Regions from separate parts of the Methylobacterium sp. Gmos3 genome, predicted to be linked through region 1. Evidence: predicted binding sites of a transcription regulator. Region 1 holds the regulator's gene; each other region holds the start of a gene.
The links. The regulator PhoB, encoded in region 1, activates phosphate uptake and scavenging genes when phosphate is short. The targets are predictions, from matches to a motif close to TGTCATNNANCTGTCAT.

Region 1 (3,272 bases):
ACGACACGGACCTGGAAGACCTGCGCCGCTCGATCTCGGAGATGGGCGGTGTCGCGGAGAAGATGACCGGCGAGGCGACCCTCGCGCTGGCCCGCCAGGACGAGAACCTCGCCCAGACCGTCATCCTCGCCGACAAGCGCCTCGATACGCTCCAGCGCGAGATCGAGGAGAAGGCCGTCCTGCTCATCGCCCGGCGCCAGCCGCTGGCGGTCGACCTGCGCGAGACCATCTCCGCGATCCGCGTCTCGGGCGATCTGGAGCGCATCGGCGACCTTGCCAAGAACGTCGCCAAGCGCGTCACGGCCATCGCCGACCAGGCGCCCGCGCAGAAGATCGTGCTCGGCGTGCGCCACATGAGCGACCTCGCGGAGGGGCAGCTCAAGGACGTACTCGACGCCTATGCCAGCCGCGACACCAAGGCGGCGCATGACGTGTGGGAGCGCGACGGCGAGATCGACGCCCTCTACAATTCGCTGTTCCGCGAACTCCTGACCTACATGATGGAAGATCCGCGCAACATCTCGTTCTGCACGCATCTGCTGTTCTGCGCGAAGAACGTCGAGCGGATCGGCGACCACACCACCAACATCGCCGAGACGATCCATTACCTCGCCACCGGCGAGATCTTCATGGGCGACCGGCCGAAAAACGACGCCTCGAACTACGCGACCGTCACCCCCGGCGCGTGAACCAACGCCGTCACCGCCCCGGCGGCGGTGACGGTTCGAGCGTAGCAGCGTTGCCCGACCCCTCGGTCGCCTCCGGCCGGGGGGATCGGGCGTGGAATGGACCATCGAGCATGCGTGTCCTGATCGTCGAGGACGAAGAGGCGCTCACCACCCTCCTGCGGTACAACCTTGAGGCGGAAGGCTTCAGCGTCGATGCCGCCGCGCGCGGCGACGACGCCGAACTGCTCCTCGCCGAGCGCACGCCGGACCTCGTCCTTCTGGATTGGATGCTGCCGGGCCTGTCCGGCATCGAACTGTGCCGCCGCATCCGCGCCCGCCGCGAGACCGAGCGCCTGCCGGTCATCATGCTGACCGCCCGGGGCGAGGAGGGGGACCGCGTGCGCGGCCTCGGCACAGGGGCGGACGATTACATCGTCAAGCCGTTCTCCGTGCCCGAACTCCTCGCCCGCGTCAGGGCGCTGCTGCGCCGGGCCAAGCCCGCCCATGTAGCCGACCGGCTGGCGGCGGGGGACATCGAGCTCGACCGCACCGGCCACCGGGTCCGGCGCGGGGGCCACGAATTGCATCTCGGGCCGACCGAGTTCCGCCTGCTGGAATTCCTGATGCTCAGCCCCGGCCGGGTCTTCTCCCGCGAGCAATTGCTCGACGGGGTCTGGGGGCACGACGTCTACATCGACGAGCGCACCGTGGACGTGCATGTCGGCCGCCTGCGCAAGGCGCTGAACGGCCCGCGCCAGACCGACCCCATCCGCACCGTGCGCGGCTCCGGCTACGCCTTCGACGAGACCTTCTCGCTGGAGCCGTAGGGCGTCAGCGCGCCTCGGCCGTGCGGTCGGGGATCGCGGCCAGCGCCTCGAGCACCGTGCCCTCGGTGAGGATCTGCGGCAGGATCGTGGGATCGCCACCGCCCGCGTAGAGCAGGTAGAGCGGCACGCCGCTGCGGCCGTGCCGTTCCAGCAGGCGGGTGATCTCGGGGTTCTGGTTGGTCCAGTCGCCCTTCAGGTAGGTCACGCCCTTCGCCCGCATCGCCGCCTGCACCGACGGCCGCGACAGCGAGGTGGTCTCGTTGACGGCGCAGGTGATGCACCACGCCGCCGTCAGGTTCACGAAGACCGGCCGGCGCGCGTCCCGCAGGGTGTCGAGCCGGGCTTGGCTATAGGGCTCGGTGCCCTCGGCGGCGGCCTGCGCCGCCGGCACCGCCCGCTGCTGGGAGAGCCCGAAGCCGAGCGTCACCACGGCGATGATCGCGAGGCCGGCGAGGCCCTGGAAGATCCGCTCCCCGAGGGCCGTCGTGCCCCGGCTGCGCTCCCAGGCCCAGGCGGCGAAGCCCACCAGCACCACGCCGATCAGGGCCGCGAACAGCCCCCGCGCATCGACCTGCTGCGCCAGCACCCAGATCAGCCACGCCGCCGTCGCGTAGACCGGGAAGGCCAGGGCCTGCTTCAGCGTCTCCATCCACGCGCCCGGGCGCGGCAGCACCCGCACGGCGCCGGGCCACAGGGTGAGGGCCAGGAAGGGCAGGGAGAGGCCGAGCCCCAGGGCGGCGAACACGGCGAGCGCCACGGCCGGCCCCTGCGTCAGGGCGAAACCCACCGCCGCGCCCATGAACGGCGCCGTGCAGGGGGTGGCGACAAGGGTCGCGAGCACGCCGGTGAAGAACGAGCCCGGCAGCCCCGCCCGCCGCGCCAGCCCGTCGCCGAGGCCGGTGAAGCGTCCGCCGAGGCTGAACACCCCCGACAGGCTCAAGCCCACCGCGACGAGGAGATAGGCGAGCCCCGCCACGACCGGCGGCGATTGCAACTGGAAGCCCCAGCCGAGGCTCGCCCCGCCGCCCTTCAGGGCGATCAGCAGGCCGGCGAGGGCGAGGAAGCTCGCGAGCACGCCGGCCGTGTAGGCGAGGCCGTGCAGGCGCACGCGGGTCCGGCTCTCGCCCGATTGGCGCACGAGGCCGAGCACCTTGATCGAGAGCACCGGGAAGACGCAGGGCATCAGGTTGAGGATCAGCCCCCCGAGCAGGGCGAGGCCGATGGCGGCGAGCAGGGTCGGCTGGTCCGCCGCCGGGACGGGCGGGGCGCCGGCCGCCGCCGGAGGGGCGACGGCGGCGGAGGGAACCTGCGCCGGCTCGTCGCCATAGGCGAAGGCGAGGCGGACAAGGCCGTTGCCGGTGTCCTCCTCCACCGTCAGCACGCCGGGCAGGGAGAGGGGGAAGGTCTTGTCGTCGCCCCGTGTCAGGCTGAGGTGCAGGCCCTGGTCGTCGACGCTGAGAGTTTGCTCGGCGGCGTTGTCGAAGGCGGTCTCGCCATAGGGGAAATAGGCGGCGGACTTGATCGAGTCGGCCCGCAGGCCGCTCGTGGCGAAGTCCAGGCGGATGCGGTCGCCCTCGCGGGACAGGCGCATCGGCCAGACGGGGGCGACGGGCAGGGCCGCCCGCGCGCGGGTGAACAGGGCGGCGTTGGCGGGGTCCGGCGTCGGCTTGCCCACGGGGAGGGTCAGGGCGAGGTCGGCCGCGCCCGGCACGCATTCGGTCTCGCAGACGAGATAGGTGAGCTTGCCCGCGATCCGCACCGGCTCGGCCGGGTCGAG
Region 2 (3,272 bases), on a different contig from region 1:
GCGGATGAAAGGTTTAGCGACCCGCCCGCCCCTGGAATCCTTCGAAGGACCGCCTCGCATGCTTCAGATCCGCGAACGCGTGAACGAGCCATGCTTCAGTCCCCGGAGCCGCGGCTTGGCGGACCAGATCGCCGAGGCCGTCCGCAACCGGACGACCCCGCTCAGCCACTTGCTGCGGCTGATGTCGGCCGTCGATGAGCAAGGCGGTGACGCGCGCTTGAAGCAGCTGCTGCGTAACCGAATCGGCGCTCCGCTGGACGCCTGATCCCCTTCAGCGCACGTGGCGCCGCGTCCGCTTGCGGGTCGCTTTCCCGTTGTTGTCGATGCGGGCCATGCACGCGTAATAGATCCCCTTGCCAAGTTCCTCGATCGGCAGATTTCGGGGATTGGGCGCCGAGAACACACGCGCCCTCGCTTCGCCGCGACAGGCTGCGTCTTCCGGGCTTCGGATCGGCGGTTCCGCCCAGGCGGCGCTGCCGCACACGGCCATTGCCGCGACAGCAACCAGAAGGCTGAGGCGCTGTTTGAATCGCGTCATGTCGTTGTCTGGCCGCTCCCTCTGAGGCGATAGATAGTTCAGTCGCCGCAACGGTGAAGCTTTCGACAGCGAAAAAAGTTCGCGCGCCCGAACAAAATCGTCACGAGGTCGCGCGCAAAAGAAAACCGCCCGCAAAGCGGGCGGCGATCTGGTGCTCGATAGAGCCGTATTGTGCCGGACCTGGCCCGGATCAACCGGGCCGGCACGCGATTAGCGCTTGGTCTTGGCCTTCGCCTTACGGGCCGCATAGCGCGCATCGCGCAGGGCCTTCTTGGCTTCGAGCTCGGCGGATTTCCGCTCCTGCGCGGCGGCGAGTTCCGCAGCCTCGCGGGCAAGCAGAGCGGCAAGCTCGGCTTCCTCGCGCTGACGCTTGTCCTCGGCGGCCTTGCGCTCTGCCTCGATCCGGGCGGCCTCGCGTTCGCGAGCACGCTCTTCGCGGGCGCGGGCGACTTCGGCGCGGGCCTGGGACCGAGCCTTGACCTCGGGGTCATCCGCCGGAGGACGAGACTTGAACTTGGCCAACAGTGCCGCCTTGGCGGAGGCAGAGTTCTCGCGACGGTCGTTGAAGTTCCTGTAGTCGAATGCGCTCATCTGGCCTTTCTCTTGGTGCGTCACGCGTCTCGCGGGGACGGCCGGCTCGAAACGGCCGGTCAGCGAAGCTGGTGACTGATCCTCATGCCGTCCCCGAGGCACGGGATCCTCTCGAACCATCGAACGGAGCCGATGGTTCGACCCGAACGCTCGCGCCGAGACGAGCGTTCGGGTCGAACCAAGGTTGGGAGACGCGTGCCCATCGCACGCGCACGTCCGGTCTTGCAACCAGCTACAGGTGCGATAGCTCGCACCGCCGCGACAAATGCCGTGAATCCTTTGAAAGTTTCAGGATCAGATGCCGAAATGCCTCAGAGACCTATACGGGGCGGTACACGACCTGCCCGCCTCCGCGTCGCCCGGCATCCTCAAGTAGAGACCTGAAATGGGGCGGCCGGCTGGCTCCGACAAGGCGACGAGCACTGCACTCGCCCAGCGAAACCAGAGTGTCTGCCCCGCGCTTGCTGCCTCGTGCGAAAAGTTACGCCTGCCCGGCTTCAAACCCGGCAACGGATACATCGTGGCGGCTTCCCACGACGGCCTTTGCCTAAATTCTGGGCATGAGCGGATGCTGGCTGTGATGAGTTAACGAAGTGTCACACACCTGTCGGGTGGCGGGACTAGCGCTAAGGTGTCCAAGCGCCGTCGCGAGACCACCATGTCCGACTCATCCGTCTTATCCGGTTCCCCTCCGATCGGCCGTACCGGCCCAAGGCTCGATGGCGGCACGCACCGCGCGGGAATCGTCGTCTTCCTGCTCGTGCTCATCGCCGGATTGTCCTACGGCGTCATCAATCTCATCGCCGATATGAACTCGGTGGGCGAAGCCCCTCTCGCCTACGGCGCCTTCGCGCTGCTCGGTCTCGCCCTGCTGATCGCGCTCGGCTTCGAGTTCGTGAACGGCTTCCACGACACGGCGAACGCCGTCGCCACGGTGATCTATACCCACTCCCTGCCGCCCCTGGTCGCGGTGATCTGGTCCGGCTTCTTCAACTTCCTCGGCGTGATGCTCTCCTCTGGCGCGGTGGCCTACGCCATCGTGACCCTGCTGCCGGTGGACCTGATCCTCGATGTCGGCTCGAGCGCGGGCTACGCGATGATCTTCTCGCTGCTCATCGCCGCGATCCTGTGGAACCTCGGCACCTGGGCGCTCGGCCTGCCGAACTCGTCCTCGCACGCCCTTATCGGCTCGGTGCTCGGCGTCGGCCTCGCCAATCAGCTGATGCGCGGCGGCGACGGGAGCGCCGGCGTCGACTGGGGCCAAGCGCTGAACGTGTTCAAGGCGCTGCTGTTCTCGCCGGTCTGCGGCTTCGTCCTCGCCGCGCTGCTCCTGCTGGTCCTCAAGTTCGCCGTGCGCCGCAAGGATCTCTACGAGGCTCCGAAGGGCGAGTCGCCGCCCCCGCTGTGGATCCGCGGTCTTCTGATCCTCACCTGCACCCTCGTGTCGTTCTTCCACGGCGGCAATGATGGGCAGAAGGGCATGGGCCTAATCATGCTCATCCTGATCGGCGCGGCGCCCACGGCCTACGCGTTGAACCGCACCATGTCCGAGACGGCGACGCCGGGCTTCGTGCAGCAATCGCAGCTGGCCGGCACCGTGTTCGCCGCCCATGCCGGCGGCGCGACCGTTCCGGATGCCGCCAAGGCGCGGGGCGTCGTGGCCGACGCGCTGAAGACCAACGGCCTGAACAAGCCGGAGGTGTTCGCCTCCCTCCAGGCGCTGTCGAACGACATCGCCGAGAAGGTGAAGAACTACGGCGCAGTGCGCGCGATCCCGGCGGCGCAGACCCCGAACCTGCGCAGCGACATGTACCTCACTTCGGACGCGGTGCGCCTCCTGCCGAAATCGGGCGCCGCGCTGAACGATTCCGAGACGGCGACCCTGAAGGGCTATACCGGCCTGCTCAACGAGGGCACCCGCTACATCCCGACCTGGGTGAAGGTCTGCGTCGCCCTGGCGCTCGGCCTCGGCACCATGGTCGGCTGGAAGCGCATCGTCGTCACCGTCGGCGAGCGCATCGGCAAGACGCACCTGACCTACGCCCAGGGCGCCTCGGCCGAGATCGTCGCGGCCGGCACGATCGGCCTCGCCGAGCTCTACGGCCTGCCGGTCTCCACGACGCATATCCTGTCGTCGGGCGTT
Region 3 (3,272 bases), on a different contig from region 1:
GGGCTTCCTGACGAGCGGAAAGGTCGTGGCCGCGATCTGCCATGGCCCGTGGCTGCTGATCGAGGCCGGGGCGGTGAAGGGCCGCGACCTGACCTCGTTCCCGTCGATCAAGACCGACGTGATCAACGCGGGCGGCAACTGGCACGACAAGGAGGTCGTGACCGATCAGGGCATCATCACCAGCCGCAAGCCCGACGACCTCGATGCCTTCTGCAAGAAGATCATCGAGGAAATCGGCGAGGGCAACCACGGCCAGCGCCAGCTCGCCGCCTGATCCGCCTCATGTGCCGCGCGTGACTTCGAGCACGGCGGCGGATCGGAGGGGGCGGCCGTACTCGTCGCTCCCTTCGATGGTGATCCGGTGCGCGCCCGGCGGCAGATCCGCCGGGAGCCGCGCCGTCCAGATATGGCTCGACGGAATCGCCTGGACCCAGGACTTCTTGGTGTCGGGGTAGCGTGCGAAGAGTTCGGTCACGAACGGGTCCGGCCGGCGGGTGCGCACCATCGGCTGCGGCTCCTGGGTGCCGATCCGGTAGGAGAGCACGGTCTTCGGCCCGCCGTCGAAGACGTTCACCACCAGGGTGCTGTCGGCGAGGGCGTCCTGGAGGATCGGCGGCCGCAGGGCTTCCATCGGCCGCGTCGCGCGCACGACCTCCGGCGCGCCCACGCGGATCTGGCTCTCGAAGGCGATGCGCATGGCGCCGTCCGGCTCGCCCTGCGCCGGGACGTAACGCGTCGTGTAGTCGGTGCCGCGCACCGAGAGCACGTGAAACCCGTTCGGCGTACCGTCGCGGCTGTCGGCCGAGGGAATGCCGGTGCGGGTGTCCGGCCCGCTCCACCACGAGCCCGAGACGGCGGTCATCACGTGATGATGCAGCCCCTCCGCGAGGTAATGGTGCTCCGTCGTGTGGGTGTGGCCGCAGATCGCCAGGACCTTGCGCCCGCGCAGGATGTCGAGCAGCGCCGCGCGGTCGGCGGTCTCGTTCTGCTTGCCGCCGGGCGGCGCGTCCGTGTGCAGCGGGATATGAGTCGCGAGCACGATGAGCGTGTCCGCCGGCACCTCCGCCAGGAGGTTGCGCAGCAGGGCGAGGTTTCGCTCGCCGATCCGCCCCTCATAGGTGTTGGCGCCGATCGGGACCGGCGGCCCGAGCCAGACCACGTTGTCGAGCAGCACGAACAGCGCCCGCCCGTGCTGGAACGCGAAGGACGGGGCGCCGAACACGCGCTTCCACGTCTCGCGGCTGTAGCGGGCATCGGGCGCCTGCATGTTGAGGTCGTGATTGCCCGGCAGATTGTACCAGGGAATGCCGATGCGCCCGACGATGGAATTCGACCGCCCGTAGAGGGACAGGTCGTCGAACAGCACGTCGCCGGTGGTGATGCCGAACGCCGCCGGGATCGACATCGCCCGCGCGACCGCCGTGTCGCGGACGTGATCCAGCTCGCGCCGCGTCTCCGGCTGCGGATCGGTGAAGAGCAGGACGTCGAAATCCTCCGGCTCGTCCTGCTTCGTCAGGGTAAAGTCGATGGCGGCGGGGAGCGGCCCGGTCGGATCGACGCCCCGGTAGCGCAGGCCGATCTCCTTCGGCGTGCCCTCGGGCTGGTGGAGATAGCTGTGGCGGACGACGTTGTCGCCATCGCGCGGCAGGACGTAGCCCGGCGGCTTGATGACGAAGACCGCGCCGTCGCCCGGCATCGGCAGCCGGTAGCGGCCTTGGGCATCGGTGCGCACCACCTCCTGCCCGTTGGAGACGAGAACGTTCGGCAGCGGCGCGCGGGCGCTGCCGTCGAGGCCGAACACCGTGCCGGTGGCGTCCTTCGCCTCGGCGGCTGCGGCGCTTCCGGCTGCGATCGTCAGGGCAGCGGCGCCCGCAAGGGTCTCGCGGCGGGTCAGCGGCGGCATGGGCGGCTCCATTCAAGCCCGGCCGATGCAACAGATTTCAGCGACCGGCGCATGACAGCGGCGCGCCCTACGAAAAAGGCCCGCGCCTCGGGAAGCGCGGGCCTTCGGATCACGGTGTGGGATCGGACTCAGTTGGCGTCTTCGTCGCCCGGCTCGAAGGTCTGCGGCATGGTCGACTCGGCGCTCGCCACCGGGGTCGGGGCGGTGATCGTCGAGGGCACGTTCACGCCGTCACGCTTGTAGATGTCGTCGCGGAACTGCACCACGCCGTCCGGGGTCGCCCAGGCGGTGATGTAGGTCCAGTAGACCGGCACCGGCTGCGTGAGGGTGGCATCGACGCGCTTGCCGCTTTCGATGGCCTGCTCGACCTGCTCGCGGCCCCAGCCGGGCGTGTCCTTCAGGAGCCACGTGATGTACTCGCGCACGTTCTGAACGCGCACGCAGCCTGAGGAGATGAAGCGGAAATCGTCGCCGAACACGCCCTTGGTGTTCGTGTCGTGCATGAACACGCCGTAGGGGTTCGGGATGTTGATGCGGACGATGCCCATCGAGTTGAAGTCGGCGCCCGAATCCTGCCGGTAGGTGTAGCGGGTGCCCTCGTCGGAGTTCCAGTTCACCGCCTTCGGCGAGATCTCCTGGCCGTTCGACAGGATGCGGATCCGGTTGTCCGTGAGGTAGTTCGGATCCTTCTGCATCTTCGGGATCAGGTCCTTCTTCACGATGGAAGCCGGGACCGTCCAGGTCGGGTTGAAATTGATCTGCGTCGCCTTGGTGTTCATGATCGGCGATTGCCGGTCGATCTTGCCGACGCCGGCCGCGTGCAGGGTGACGATGCGGCCGTCCTCGACGGTCTGCACCAGAGCCGCCGGGATGTTGGTGATGACGAAGCGGCGGCCGAGGTCGCCCGAGTAGGAGCGCAGGCGCAGCACGTTGGTCTCGAGCTGGCGCAGGCGGATCTCGGCGGGCACGTTCATGGCCTGCTCGGTCGCCGCGCTCATCGCGCCGGTCTGGCTCAGGCCATGGCGGGCCTGGAAGCGCTTCACGCCGGCCGCGACGTAGGAATCGTACACGCCGGTGTTGGCGGAGGCCGGGTCGAGATCGCCGGTGACGATCAGGCGCTGGCGGACGGCGGCCACGGCCGGGCCCTTCGAGCCGATGCGCAGGCGCTCGGCGCCGTTCACCGGGCGCCAGCCGCCGCGCGAGACGATCTCGCGGTACTTCTCGGCCATCTGCTCGGTGGCCGCGACGGTCTGCGGCGAGAGGATCGGCACCGTCTCGCGCTGGACCTGCATGGCGGCCGGGGCCGCGTAATCCTGCGCCCATTCGGCCTGGGCGTAGCCGGCCTGGTCGCGCGCCGAAGCCGCCATCG

Region 2: the regulator PhoB is predicted to act here: its motif matches at 1,724-1,740, upstream of ACS5Q7_RS17875 (inorganic phosphate transporter).
Region 3: the regulator PhoB is predicted to act here: its motif matches at 1,944-1,960, upstream of ACS5Q7_RS08240 (calcineurin-like phosphoesterase C-terminal domain-containing protein).

The regions. Positions count from the first base shown of each region.
Region 1 is NZ_JBWJYL010000005.1:63,175-66,446, forward strand. It holds gene phoU (phosphate signaling complex protein PhoU) at 1-689, shown strand, start outside; gene phoB (phosphate regulon transcriptional regulator PhoB) at 800-1,495, shown strand; gene ACS5Q7_RS11570 (protein-disulfide reductase DsbD family protein) at 1,500-3,272, opposite strand, start outside.
Region 2 is NZ_JBWJYL010000008.1:137,181-140,452, forward strand. It holds gene ACS5Q7_RS17860 (hypothetical protein) at 116-265, shown strand; gene ACS5Q7_RS17865 (hypothetical protein) at 272-538, opposite strand; gene ACS5Q7_RS17870 (DUF6481 family protein) at 749-1,129, opposite strand; gene ACS5Q7_RS17875 (inorganic phosphate transporter) at 1,788-3,272, shown strand, end outside.
Region 3 is NZ_JBWJYL010000003.1:405,030-408,301, reverse strand. It holds gene ACS5Q7_RS08245 (type 1 glutamine amidotransferase domain-containing protein) at 1-274, shown strand, start outside; gene ACS5Q7_RS08240 (calcineurin-like phosphoesterase C-terminal domain-containing protein) at 281-1,903, opposite strand; gene ACS5Q7_RS08235 (L,D-transpeptidase family protein) at 2,032-3,270, opposite strand.